DNA from 4 places in the Selenomonas sputigena ATCC 35185 genome. Region 4 is predicted to be linked to each of the others. Evidence: riboswitches for the same ligand, from Rfam matches in the RefSeq annotation. Region 4 holds a riboswitch; each other region holds the start of a gene.
What was found. Region 4 has a riboswitch for cobalamin ahead of SELSP_RS07185 (ABC transporter substrate-binding protein). Riboswitches for the same ligand answer to the same signal wherever they lie in the genome.

Region 1: another riboswitch for cobalamin. It lies ahead of SELSP_RS09275 (TonB-dependent receptor plug domain-containing protein); the one in region 4 lies ahead of SELSP_RS07185 (ABC transporter substrate-binding protein).
Region 2: another riboswitch for cobalamin. It lies ahead of SELSP_RS06135 (TonB-dependent receptor plug domain-containing protein); the one in region 4 lies ahead of SELSP_RS07185 (ABC transporter substrate-binding protein).
Region 3: another riboswitch for cobalamin. It lies ahead of SELSP_RS10590 (DASS family sodium-coupled anion symporter); the one in region 4 lies ahead of SELSP_RS07185 (ABC transporter substrate-binding protein).

The regions. Positions count from the first base shown of each region.
Region 1 is NC_015437.1:2,022,836-2,025,872, forward strand. Features, by position in the region: gene SELSP_RS09275 (TonB-dependent receptor plug domain-containing protein) at 1-1,930, opposite strand, end outside; cobalamin riboswitch at 2,159-2,362, opposite strand; gene SELSP_RS09280 (sugar phosphate isomerase/epimerase family protein) at 2,482-3,037, opposite strand, start outside.
Region 2 is NC_015437.1:1,372,369-1,375,405, reverse strand. Features, by position in the region: gene SELSP_RS06140 (radical SAM protein) at 1-747, shown strand, start outside; cobalamin riboswitch at 830-1,008, shown strand; gene SELSP_RS06135 (TonB-dependent receptor plug domain-containing protein) at 1,176-3,037, shown strand, end outside.
Region 3 is NC_015437.1:2,313,510-2,316,546, forward strand. Features, by position in the region: gene SELSP_RS10585 (nicotinate phosphoribosyltransferase) at 1-378, shown strand, start outside; cobalamin riboswitch at 614-788, shown strand; gene SELSP_RS10590 (DASS family sodium-coupled anion symporter) at 1,105-2,514, shown strand; gene SELSP_RS10595 (PepSY-associated TM helix domain-containing protein) at 2,646-3,037, shown strand, end outside.
Region 4 is NC_015437.1:1,577,927-1,580,963, forward strand. Features, by position in the region: gene SELSP_RS07180 (ABC transporter permease) at 1-222, opposite strand, end outside; gene SELSP_RS07185 (ABC transporter substrate-binding protein) at 223-1,812, opposite strand; cobalamin riboswitch at 1,995-2,166, opposite strand; gene SELSP_RS07190 (MazG nucleotide pyrophosphohydrolase domain-containing protein) at 2,248-2,721, opposite strand; gene SELSP_RS07195 (nitroreductase family protein) at 2,804-3,037, opposite strand, start outside.

The sequences.
Region 1 (3,037 bases), 440 kb from region 4:
AGCTATGCTCCACGCCGACGACAAAGCTGCGTCCCGGAGCCGTCCACCACTGACCGGCTCCACCGTAGTTCACATTGGAACGCTCAGCATAGAACTTATCGAAGAGATTGTTGACCTTGAGATAGACCTTCGTCGTTTCCATGATCTTATAGTTCATGCCGAAATCGCAGACCCAGTACGACGTCTCCGGGAAAGCGTTGTCCACGGGACCCGGACGGTCAATCATGGCGCGTGCCATCAAGGATGCGTCGAATCTCCGATTCTTGTAATCCACACCGATATTCCACTGATGCGTCGGCAAATAACCATCAACATTTGCTTTGCGCTGTTCGGTCTTACCAACATGCGTGTTCGTATAGCCAAGGCGTGCACTCACATGTGAGTCAAAGCGCTTCGCAAGCTGCAGATCCCAGCCATGTGCATCCTCATCGCCAACGTTGATATTCTGATATGTCACGGGATGAAAGCCGATACGATCCTTGGAATGACGCCAATAGTAGTGCGCTGCAACATTCAGTCCTTTGCCAAAATCATGCGCAATACCGATCTCCCGCGTATCGCCGGACTCGGGCTTGAGGTTCGGATTGCCATATGTCGGCGCATAGAGCTGATTCGGCGTCGGGGTCAGGAAATACTCGGTATAAGCTACATAGGCATGAGTTCTAGGCGTAATATCATAGCCAAGGCTCACGCTCGGGCTTGTATGGCTGCCGAAAGCCGAATTGCTGTCGTAGCGAATGCCGCCGATGAGCTTGAGTGCAGGCGTGATGTTCCACTGATCTTGCAGATAGACGGAACGATTCACGAGGGATCTCCCGTCAATACTCACTATTCCTCCGTTCCAAATCGACGTATCGTCATACGTGAAATCCACACCGGTCGTCAGGAGATGATCGCCGAAGCGCTTATCATACTGGTCACTGAGCTTCCAGCTGTAGACGTCCATCTCGTAGCTCGATCCTAGCGGCGTCCACATGTTATGGTAAAAGAGATTATAATTATAGCGGCTGCGGGAAAGGACCATCTGATTCTTCGAGGTATCGTCAATCTTCGCATTCCAGATCAAGTCTACATCAAAATGATCGTAGCGTCCTCGATTCTGCTTCAATCCCTGCTGCTTTTCATACAGCGCTTGATAGCGGTCTCCATCCTTGTAACTGCGCAGGTTGAGCACAAGGTACGAAGCCTTGCTGAGATCTTTGCCGAGGTGTATGTTGACGGAATCAGCGTCGAGTCCTGAAGGAACTTCATTGCCATGCCCATCTTTGAAGTCGTTGCTCTTGTCCTTCTGATACTTGAGCCGCCAATCAAGACCGTTCTCGCTGCCCTCGTAAGCAACACTGTAGAGCTGCTTGCCGAAGCTGCCATAAGCCGCCTCAACCGTCGCTTTCGCGTTCTTCGCCTTCTTCGTGATGATGTTGATGACGCCGCCCTTAGCATCCGAGCCGTAAAGCGTCGATGCCGAGCCGCGCAGCACCTCGATGCGGTCAATACCGCTGAGATCCTTCATCGCTGATGTCAGTGACGCCGCAAAGCCACCTGCATAATTCTGCTTCACACCATCAATGAGAACAACAACATCCTCCGAGCCATTGATATAGAACTTTGTGCTGTTATTATACCCTGCCGGCGCATACTGATTGACCGTAACGCCCGGGACATCGCGCAGAGCCTGCGTCAGATCCGTATAGTGGCGCTTTTCGAGATCCTTTCCCGTGATGACCGTGATATTTGCATTCGCCTTGAGCTCCTGTACCGGCGTGCGCGTCGCCGTGACGACCGTCTCGTCGAGCGAATGCTCCGATACGGCATCCTGCGTCGACTCCGCTTCTGCGGCAAACACTTGCCCCCCCGCAGGATACAAAGCAGCGAACGTAAGCGCCGCCGCCACCGTCGCGCCGAGTTTCTTCCTCGACCCTGTTCTTCCCATTTCAATCTCCTCCTAAAATTCTGCCCACAGACAAATTTATATTCAGCCGCCGCCCTTGCTTTATCGACGGATAAATACCGAGAATAGCACACATTCCCATTCCCATACAAAAAAGCCCTCCCTGCATCGCAGAAAGGGCACACTCCTATCACAATGGCACCGCAAAAGCCGCTTTGCCCAAAGGCAAATACGCTGCCGAAAATCTCCTTCCCATCGCTCGCAGGTCAAACGGTGATTGTCAATCAGGCAGTTCTCCTGGCTTCAGTTCATCACCTGTCTGCGCCTTCCCAAGGATTGACTCCTCAGTGACCATCTCAAGAAACACAAAGATTTTTCTCGTGCAGACCGGCTCGCTGCTACAGTGGCGGGACCGCTCCGGCATATACCGGATTCCCTATTAAGTCTTGCGACACCTGATCCAATCGGTATGAAGTTTTGCTAGTTTCCGAAAGATAGCGTAGCATTGAACAATACTCTTGTCAAGTAGGAATATCAGAAACTATGAATTTCTGCACTTCTGATCTTTAAGAAATCACCGACACATTCAGTTTCTATGAAATCGTATTCCGCAAAGCTTCTTGCTGTGTTTGCAGCTTTTCTTCCCAATCGGTACGCGAGCGCTGTATGAACTCGTGCACAAGATAGTCGGGGCAGATAAGATCGACGATGCGCCGCGCCGCATCCGTCTGAAACGGCTGATGGCGGTCGACCTGCAGGACGTATTCCATGGCTTCCTGCCAAGACAGGCTGCGATGCTCGCCCGCATGCTCCTCCATCATGCGCTTCGTATAGCTTCCCGAAAGCGATTGATGAAGATGCACGCCGTAGATTCGCTTGCCAAGTTCGCCAAGATTTCGATAAATCTCCTTCACATAGCGTGCACCATCTTCTTCGCTCGTGAGATCAGCATTCGTATTCATCAGATGCCCGACATCGAGCATGAAGCCCGTATCCGCATGGGAAACGCGCTCCAAAAGCGCACCTGCAAGCTGCGGCTTTTGAAATGTCAATCCCGGCCACCAGAGATTTTCAAAGAGTAGGCGCACACCCTGCGGTATCTCATCTGCGATCTCGTTGACAAGCTCGATTGTCCCTTCGATGACTTCT
Region 2 (3,037 bases), 210 kb from region 4:
CACTGCTGCACGGCGCAGAATCTCTTTTACCGTCGCTGGGAAGCGGGCATACCGACGTCGCCTGTCTGCAACGCGAACTGCTTCGGCTGCATCTCCCTGCAGCCCGCCGAGTGCTGTCCTTCGCCGCAGAGCCGCATCGCGTTCCGCCCGACGCCCGAGGAGATCGCGCAGGTCGGCATCTACCACCTTTCGACTGCGCCCGACGCCATCGTGAGCTTCGGACAGGGCTGCGAGGGCGAGCCATCGCTTGCGGCGGATGCGATTGCGGCAGCCGAGCGCCTGATTCGCGCTGAGACGAAGCGCGGGCAGATCAACATCAACACGAATGCCGGCTATACTGAGGGCATCCGAAAGATCGTCGATGCCGGTCTTGACTCCATGCGTGTGAGCATCATCAGCGCCATCGAGGAGAGCTATGCGGCGTACTACCGCAGCAATTACACGCTCGCCGACGTCAAGGAGTCGATCCGCTACGCGCTTTCGCACGGCGTATATGTGTCGCTCAATATGCTCTTCTTCCCGGGCTTTAATGACCGCGCCGAAGAACTCGAAGCGTGGCGCGGCTTCTTTTGCGAATTGCCCGTCAACATGGTGCAGGTGCGCAACCTCAATGTCGATCCCGACGCCTTCCTTGAAATTATGCCCGAAGCGCAGGGCGAGGCGGTCGGCGCTAGAGAGTTTTTGGAACGGCTCAAGAGGGAGTTTCCGCAACTCGTCATCGGCAGTTTCAGCCACTATGTTGAATAGAGAAATTTCCATAATAAGAATGATTCCTATAGAATTTATTTTCTTGACATAGGGATAAATCAGTGTTATCCTGTTATAGAAATTTTATATCGTTGGATCAGGTGTCGTAAGACTTAATAGGGAATCCGGTAGAAGCCGGAGCGGTCCCGCCACTGTAACAGCGAGCCAGCCTGCAAGGAATGTCACTGGGGCAATGCCCTGGGAAGGCGCAGGTGCGCGATGAGCTGGAGCCAGGAGAACTGCCTGATGGACAATCGCCATTTGACCTGCGAGTGATGGGAAGGGGATTAAGGAAGCGCCGTTTGGCGTTTCTTCGGTTGCACGAACGCAATCCTCCCGGCGAAACTGCCGGGAATTTTTTGCACCGCCCTTATGCGCCTTTTCTGCTTTGCAGGAGGGGCGCTTTATTTTGGGAAAGGGTGATGTAGATGAAAGGCAAGAAACATCTGACATGGGCGGTGCTTGCGGCAATCGCGGGCGTGAGCTTTGCAGGCGAGGCGTATGCGGCGGAAAATGCGGCGGCAGGAAAGGCGGCAGCGAAAACGACGCAGGTGCAGGAACAAAGTGCGGAAACTGCAGAAAGCGGCGGTCATGATCTGCCCGATACGCTCGTGACGGCGCAGCGCAGGCGAAAGAGTGATCTCGATACGCCCGCGACGACGACAATCATCACAGCGAAGGATATTGAAAAAGCGGGCTATCGCAACGTATTCGAGGCGATCGACCAGCAGATCGGCTCAACGAGTACATCCTATGGCGAGGCAGGGCAGGATTTCGGCTTTGCTGCCGGCCGCATCACGCTGCGCGGCTATGACAGGGGTACGCTCGTCATGGTCAACGGCGTGCCGATGAATCTCAAGAATTACCCGAGTACTGAAAATATACCCGCCGCGATGGTCGAGCGCATCGAGATCGTCAAGGGAGCTGCATCTACACTCTACGGCGGCGAGGCTATGGGCGGTGTTATCAATATCATTTTGAAGAAGCCGAAGGAGGGAGAACCAGAATTTCAAATAAATCAAACGGTTGGAAATTATTTCAAGAAAAGTGAAGCAACCTATATGGGAGATCGTATCATCGTCGATGTGAGTCGTGAGTGGTCAAAGGATCTATCGCATTCCAACGGCTTTGGCATTGATAAGATCTCATGGGTTGATTGGTGGGTCGGCAAGGGAAAGAAAAGCCGTGTGGGACTCATCGCACAACTGACCGAAGAAATATCTCTGAACTACAACTATATGGAAGGTGATATTACCCGCGGGGGAATCCAGTACAGGAAGTCAGGAAATACTCTTGTTCCTACGGGGGTGAAATATAATTATCGCTATAATGATCGCCGCCATACAGCTAGTCTGGTTTACCAAGGGAAAGAAAATGGCATCCACGCTGTTCTTGGTTATAACTATCGTCAGGTAGATGGGTATGACTATATCAAAAATCAAAAAAATGACAGCAACGCAACGATGGATGGTCAGATTTTCGACTTGCAAAAGAACTGGAAGATTGGAAAAGATTCGCTGGTTTTGGGCTATTCTTATAAGCGTGAGGGCATCGATACGCCGGCGAAAGAGCGTACGGCTGTGCGCACGGGAAATGCGCTTTATGCTTCATACAGCAAGCAATTCACGCCACGTTTCAATTTCACACTCGGACTGCGTGGTGAATGGATCAATGATCCCGAGGAGGATCAAAGCGTCTTTATGCCGCAATTCCAGACGAATTATCAATTCGATCGCAATACAGCATGGTACATCAATGTTGGCAAAGCATTTCAGATGCCGACGGTAGATGATAGCTTCCGGTATAAGAATTTCAATCCGACAGGTCTTAAGCCTGAGAGCGGCTGGACGTATGAAACCGGCATTAAGATTAGGCGTGGCAATGATCTGTGGAAAGCTGCTGTCTATCATATGGATATGAAGAATAAGATTGGCTGGGCTCTGAATCCGGCTACGCAGCAAAATTACGCAGTGAACAAGGGCGATTTTCGCAATACGGGATTTGAAATCGAATATACGAAACGCTTCAATGATACATGGAGCTTTAGCCTTGGTGCAGGATTCTCCAATCCTGAAATCAAGGATCCTTCGGGAAGTAAAGGCTGGGTACAGGATGCAGGACGCATCGAAGGACTCGTACGTGTTGATTATAAGATGAAAAAATGGCAGGGAAATTTGAACCTCAAATATCTTGGAGATCGTGAATATACGGCTCAAAGATATGGGGCAGCACAAGATGTGCCGGATAAGCTGCAGCTTAATATGAATGTTATCTATACAGCCGGCAAGAA
Region 3 (3,037 bases), 740 kb from region 4:
ACGAACCCCGGCAGGAAAAAGGTCTACCGCATCTACGACGCCGAAGGCCACGCCATCGCCGACCTCCTGACGCTCGCCGACGAAACGCCCGACATGACGAAGCCCTATCGCTACATCGACCCCAAGAAGCCGTGGAAGCACCGCTTCTTCACGAACTGCACGGCGCGCGAGCTGCAGGAAGATGTCATCAAGAACGGCAAATTCGTGTCGAAGCAGCCCCCGCTCGAAGAGATCCGCGCCTACGTCAAGGCGCAGCTCGACCGCGAGATCTGGCAGGAGGAGCAGCGCTTCGAAAACCCGCACACGCACTACCTCGACATGAGCCCCGCCTACTACGAGATGAAGCTCGCACTTTTGAATGAGATGCAGCAGTATTGAAGAGCTATCTTCCCTCGGGCAGCGAGAACGGCTGACCGGCGATGCGTCAGATCAAGTTCAGATAATCCCTTCGTCCATCTACGATGGCATATAAACAATGACCATTTTGCACTCCAAAACAGTTTCGGCGTGAAAAGATGGAATCCGACGATGACTGTGATACGCCTGCCGCCATCTCTTGACAATAACCGAAAGCAATGATATTCTTCCTCTTGGAAGCCATCATCACGACAAACAGCATATTGACGGATCAGGTGTCGCAAGACTCAATAGAGAAGCCGGAAGAGCCGGCGCGGTCCCGCCACTGTAACAGCGAGCGAATCTGCAAGAAACGTCACTGGGGAAACCCGGGAAGGCGCAGAGGAGCGATGAACTGGAGCCAGGAGAACTGCCTGATCGACGATCACCGTCTGACCTGCGAGCGATGGGGAGGGGATCTGCGCCTTGCGATTGGTTCGCGTCTTTTGGATGCTGTTCCAGCGATGGTTTCGTGCGCATATACAGCACGATACGCGGCAAGGCAAGGATATTTTGCAGCCTCTCTTTCCTTTGCAGGAAAAGAGGCTGCATTTATTTTGCGAACGAGAGGACACAAAGCGTGTTGCTCTTCGCAAACGTCCAGCCGTATGCCTTGTGCGTCCATCGCTTCCACAGATGCCGCAGAAAAATGCTTTCAGCAAATGGGGACTGCGGCTGAGAACTCATATCTTCAGATGGGGTGAAAACATGAACGCTAACAGAAGAAACGCTCTCCTCACGATCGGCGTCGGAATCGTCCTGTGGTTCCTGCCGATTCCTGACGGCGTCACGCCGCTCGCCTGGCATTTGCTCGCGGTCTTTGTCGCGACGGTGCTCGGCTTTATCCTGCATCCGCTGCCCATCGGCGCGGTGGCTTTCATCGCGATTTCCTTTTCCGTCTGGGCGGGGCTTTTGAAGACCTCGGACGCCCTTGCGGGCTACGGCAACAGCACGATCTGGCTGATCGTCTGCGCCTTCCTCTATTCGCGCGGCTTTATCAAGAGCGGACTCGGCAAGCGCATCGCCTTCCGCATCATCGAGGCGATCGGTAAGAGTGCGCTGTCGCTCGGCTACGCCATCGCTCTGAGCGAACTTGTGATTTCGCCCGCGACACCCTCGGCCACGGCACGCGGCGGCGGCATCCTCTATCCGATCGTGCGCTCCTTGGCAGAAGCTCTCGGCTCGAAGCCCGGCGAGAGTGCGCGGCGCATCGGCACTTATCTCATGCAGGTAGGCTACCATACGGACGCCGTGACCTGCACGATGTTCGTGACCTCGATGGCAGGCAACCCGCTCTGCGTGGCGCTCGCCGAAAAGACGCTGGGCGTCCAGGTCACATGGATGGGCTGGGCGAGCGCTGCCATCGTGCCGGGACTCATCGCGCTCCTGCTCGTTCCCTATGTCATGATGAAGCTCTCTCCACCCGAACTCGTGCACATTCCCGACGCTAAGGGACTGGCGCAGCGCGAATTGTCCGAGATGGGACCAATGAGCCTTGCCGAGAAAGGACTGTCGGTCATCTTCGTCGTCTCCCTCGCGCTCTGGGCAAGCTCGGGACTCACGGGCATCGACGCGACGCCCGTCGCCATGGGCGCGGTCTGCCTCATGCTCATGCTCGACATCATCAACTGGCAGGATGTCATCAAGGAAAAGGGCGCGTGGGATGCGATGTTCTGGATGGGTTCCTTAATGACGCTCGCCTCGGCCCTCGCAAAATCCGGCATCATCACTTGGATTGCCAACGGCGCCGGCGCGGCGATTTCCTCGCTCGGTTTTGACTGGGTCATCTCCTGCCTCATCATCCTGCTCTTCTACACTTACATCCACTATGCGTTTGCCAGCGTCACGGCGCGCATCAGTGCGCTCTATGCGGCGTTCATCGCTGTCAGCGTCACCGTCGGCGCACCGCCGCTCCTGGTCGCCATCGTCTTCGGCATTTTCGCCGATGTACCGATTTCCCTCACGCACTACGGCAACGGCTGCGCCCCCATCTACTTTGGCGGTGACTACGTCTCGCAGGGCGAATGGTGGAAGAACGGCTTCATCATGACGACCATAACGACACTGATTTACCTGACGATCGGCGCAGCTTGGTGGAAAGTCTTGGGGCTTTGGTGAACTGCGGCAAACGGATTCTCAACTGGGAGGGAAGCCCGTGAAAGACAGGGCTTTCCTTCTATGGTATTTCAGCCCGAGCCCACATGAGGCCAGCCGACGCAGGACCACTTTGCAAGAAAGGACTCTTTTTCATGTTACTCCTCTATCGTCTGCACCGCTGGATCAGCGCTATCTGTGCAGCATTTTTCCTCCTGCTTTGCCTCACGGGGCTGCCTCTTCTCTTCAAGGAGGAGATCACGCAATGGAACCGTGTCGAGCCTCTGCCCCATGCGGAATCCTCCTCCTACCATGCGCTCTGGCAGGGAACTTCCGCCGGACTCGACAAGGTTCTGGAAGAGAATCCCGACAAGAAGGTGCAGGCCATCTCCGCCATGCCCGAGCACGGTCTTCTGCTCTACCGAATCGCCGCCAAGGACAGCCACGGGCGCACGGGGCGCATGAGCATGGGCGGCACGCAGATCGCCTATTCGCCCATGACGGAACAGGCCGTTCCGTGGCGCAGCGGCGCGGTGAAGTCGCCTGC
Region 4 (3,037 bases):
CGCCCAAAGCAGGAAGCGTTCGAGCGGCGGCTTGTCAAAGCCCCAATAAGAGGCAATGAGCGCATGCTGTTCCGCTGATGCCGCCTTATTGATGAAGTACGCGTCGATGGGATCGATGGGCGAATTGGCGAGCAGTATAAAACTGATGACGCTCACCGCAGCCAGGAGGAGCACAAGCCGAAACAGATTGCCCCCAAGAAAGCAGACGATTCTCTTATCCATTTACTTCTTCCACTGCCATTCGTCAAGTGTTATAAGGATCCCCATGCCCTGTCCGCGCTCACCCACACGCAGCTGACCGAGATCGAGCTGATTATTGACGAAATACGGCACCTGAACCGTCGCAATCCAAAGATAAGGGATATCGACCTTCGGCCCCGTCACGCCATCCCACTGTGCCGCACGGAACTCGCGCAGCATCTCCTCATCGGTCGCAGCGGCAAGTGCCCGATCGATATGCGCAGTGACCGTCGGATTGCGATACATGGCAGAGTTGTTGATGACATTCACCCCGACCTGCGAGGAATGGAAATAATTGTAGATTGCTTGCGGCGTATAGTCGCCAATCGCCCATACCGTCGGGATGTTGCGCGCTATCTTGCGGGCCTCCGACCACGGCGTCGACTTTGCGATAATGTTGATGCCGAGCTTCTTCGCATCCTGTGCAAGCGCCACCGCTGTATTGTAACGCTGCAGGTCATTGGAACGGCCATTGATGACGAATTCCGCCTTCTGCCCGTTCTTCTCGCGAATGCCGTCGCCGTCCGTATCCACCCAGCCCGCAGCCTCAAGAATCTTCACTGCTTCGTCCACGCGGTTGTCCGATTCCTGCAAATCGTTATTCGCCCAAGAAAGAGCTTCTGCAAAATTCATCGTCGGCTTTCCGAAGCCGCCGAGCGCATTCTCGATGATCGTCTTGCGGTCGATGCCGATGTTCAGTGCTTGGCGGATGGCAGGATCGCTCGTCACATTGTTGCCGACCAGCATGCCGTTTTCGTCATGCTCCGACTCCTGCGGCATATTGACGCAGAAGCTGTCAATGCTGTCCATCACTACCAATTTCATATTCGGCACGCTTGCCTCAGCAAATTCGGGCGGTGCAAAGACGAGATCGACCTGTCCGGACTGCGCTGCTGCAAGCACAGCATCATCACCCAGATTCAGCGCCGTCACCTTTTTCAGCTTCGGCTTTTCTCCGTAATAATATTCGTTCGGCTCCATCACAAGCTGCTGTTCCTTTTGGAACGAGACGACCTTCCAGGGACCGCTGCCGACCGGTGCCGTCGCATACCCTTCTTTATAGGCGTGCTTCGGCACAATGCCGAGGGAGGCCGCCGTTTCGAGGAAAACAGACCACGGGCGTGACAGCTTGAACTCCACCTGCGTCGGGGACAGGGCGCGCACCGACTCCATCGCGGTCAGATCCACGGCGCTGGCCGCCTTCTTCGCCGTTTCGTAGGTAAAGACGACATCCTCTGCCGTCAGCGGCTGACCGTCAGAGAATTTCGCATCATCCCGGATCGTAAAGGTATATTTCAGCCCGTCCTCTGAACGCTCAACGTTTGTAGCCAGCTCCTTGATGAGCTGATTCTTTTCATCATGTCCCATCAATGCGCTGTGGAACGGATCCGGTCCCCAGAGCCCCCATCCCATCGTCGGATCGAAGCCCTCGCCTACCATATACTTGCCGACCGAGATCACGATTTCACCCTTCTCTGCGCGCTCGTTTTTCGCCTGATCCGCGCCTCCGCAGCCGACGGTGAGAATCATCATCGCCGCCAGCAGAAACATACAAAACTTCTTCACTTTCATGCCTCCTCGCATCCATAACACTGAATACTCATAATATCTCTTCCTGTAGATGCTCCATCATTCTACGCCTTCCATCCACCTCCTTCCATCGCTTTCGTCCAGACATATAAAAAGCCTCTTTGCTAAAGAGCAAAAAGGCGCACGAAACACAAGCCACGCCTTCCTGTCTCTCGCAGGAATAATAACAGCGCTCCGAGCGGGCAGTTCTTCTGGCTCTGCATCCTCATCTTCCTCGCCTTCCCAGTTTCCCAGTGGCATCATGAGGTCGACTCTGCATTACAGCTGCGGGACAGCACAGGTCTTTCACCTGCTTCTCTATTGAGCGCTATGCGCACCCGATCGGCAAAATATGAAGTTACTTTCGGATTCAGCCTATCATAGAATAAATAGGGTGTCAATGGGCGTTGAGAAACCAAACCGCTCATGCGCCTAGTTCTACTGCAATTTCTTGCGCTCCTTCGCCTTCTGCAAAAGCTGCACAGCCTCCGCAAAGGCATCGGGCAGGTAGTCCTCTTCCCACTCTCGACCGGACTTCTCCCATGCCTTGATTTCCTTCCATTCCGTCAGTGGCTTGCCTGACGCATCCTTGACCGGCTTGCCGAACACGTGCGGATGGCGGCGCACCATCTTCTCTGCGGCAGCCTTTGCCACATCCTCCAACGTGAACAGTCCCTCTTCTTCGGCAAGCTGCGCATGAAAGATCACTTGCAGCAGAAGATCTCCAAGCTCCTCACGCAGGTTTTCCGCCCTTCCTGTCTCCTTCAGGATATTGATGCCGCAGAGCACCTCGACCGCTTCCTCTATGCAGCCTGGCTTGATGCTCTCATGCGTCTGCTTCCGATCCCATGGGCAGCCATGTTCGGAGCGCAGCGTGCGCACAATATCCTGCAATTGATCAACGTATGTCATAAGTCCTCCTCGCATTCAACAAAATCCGCTCCATAAGGAAAACCCCGCCGCAACATGCGTGCAGCGGGGCAACAGCGATCTCTCAAAGCCAATCCGCAAGCATCTCAATACCTACTCGCTCCGCATGACGCGCCGAAGGCTTTGCATCTTCGGCTGGATAGCCGACGGGGAAGATCGCCACAAGCTCATAGTCCTCCATCTCAGGGAAAAGCTCCTTGAGCTTCGGCGCATCGAAATGCGCGACCCACGTCGTCCCAAGTCCCAAGTCTTCAATCGCCAGCATCATATGCGTCGCCACAATGCTCGCATCGACATC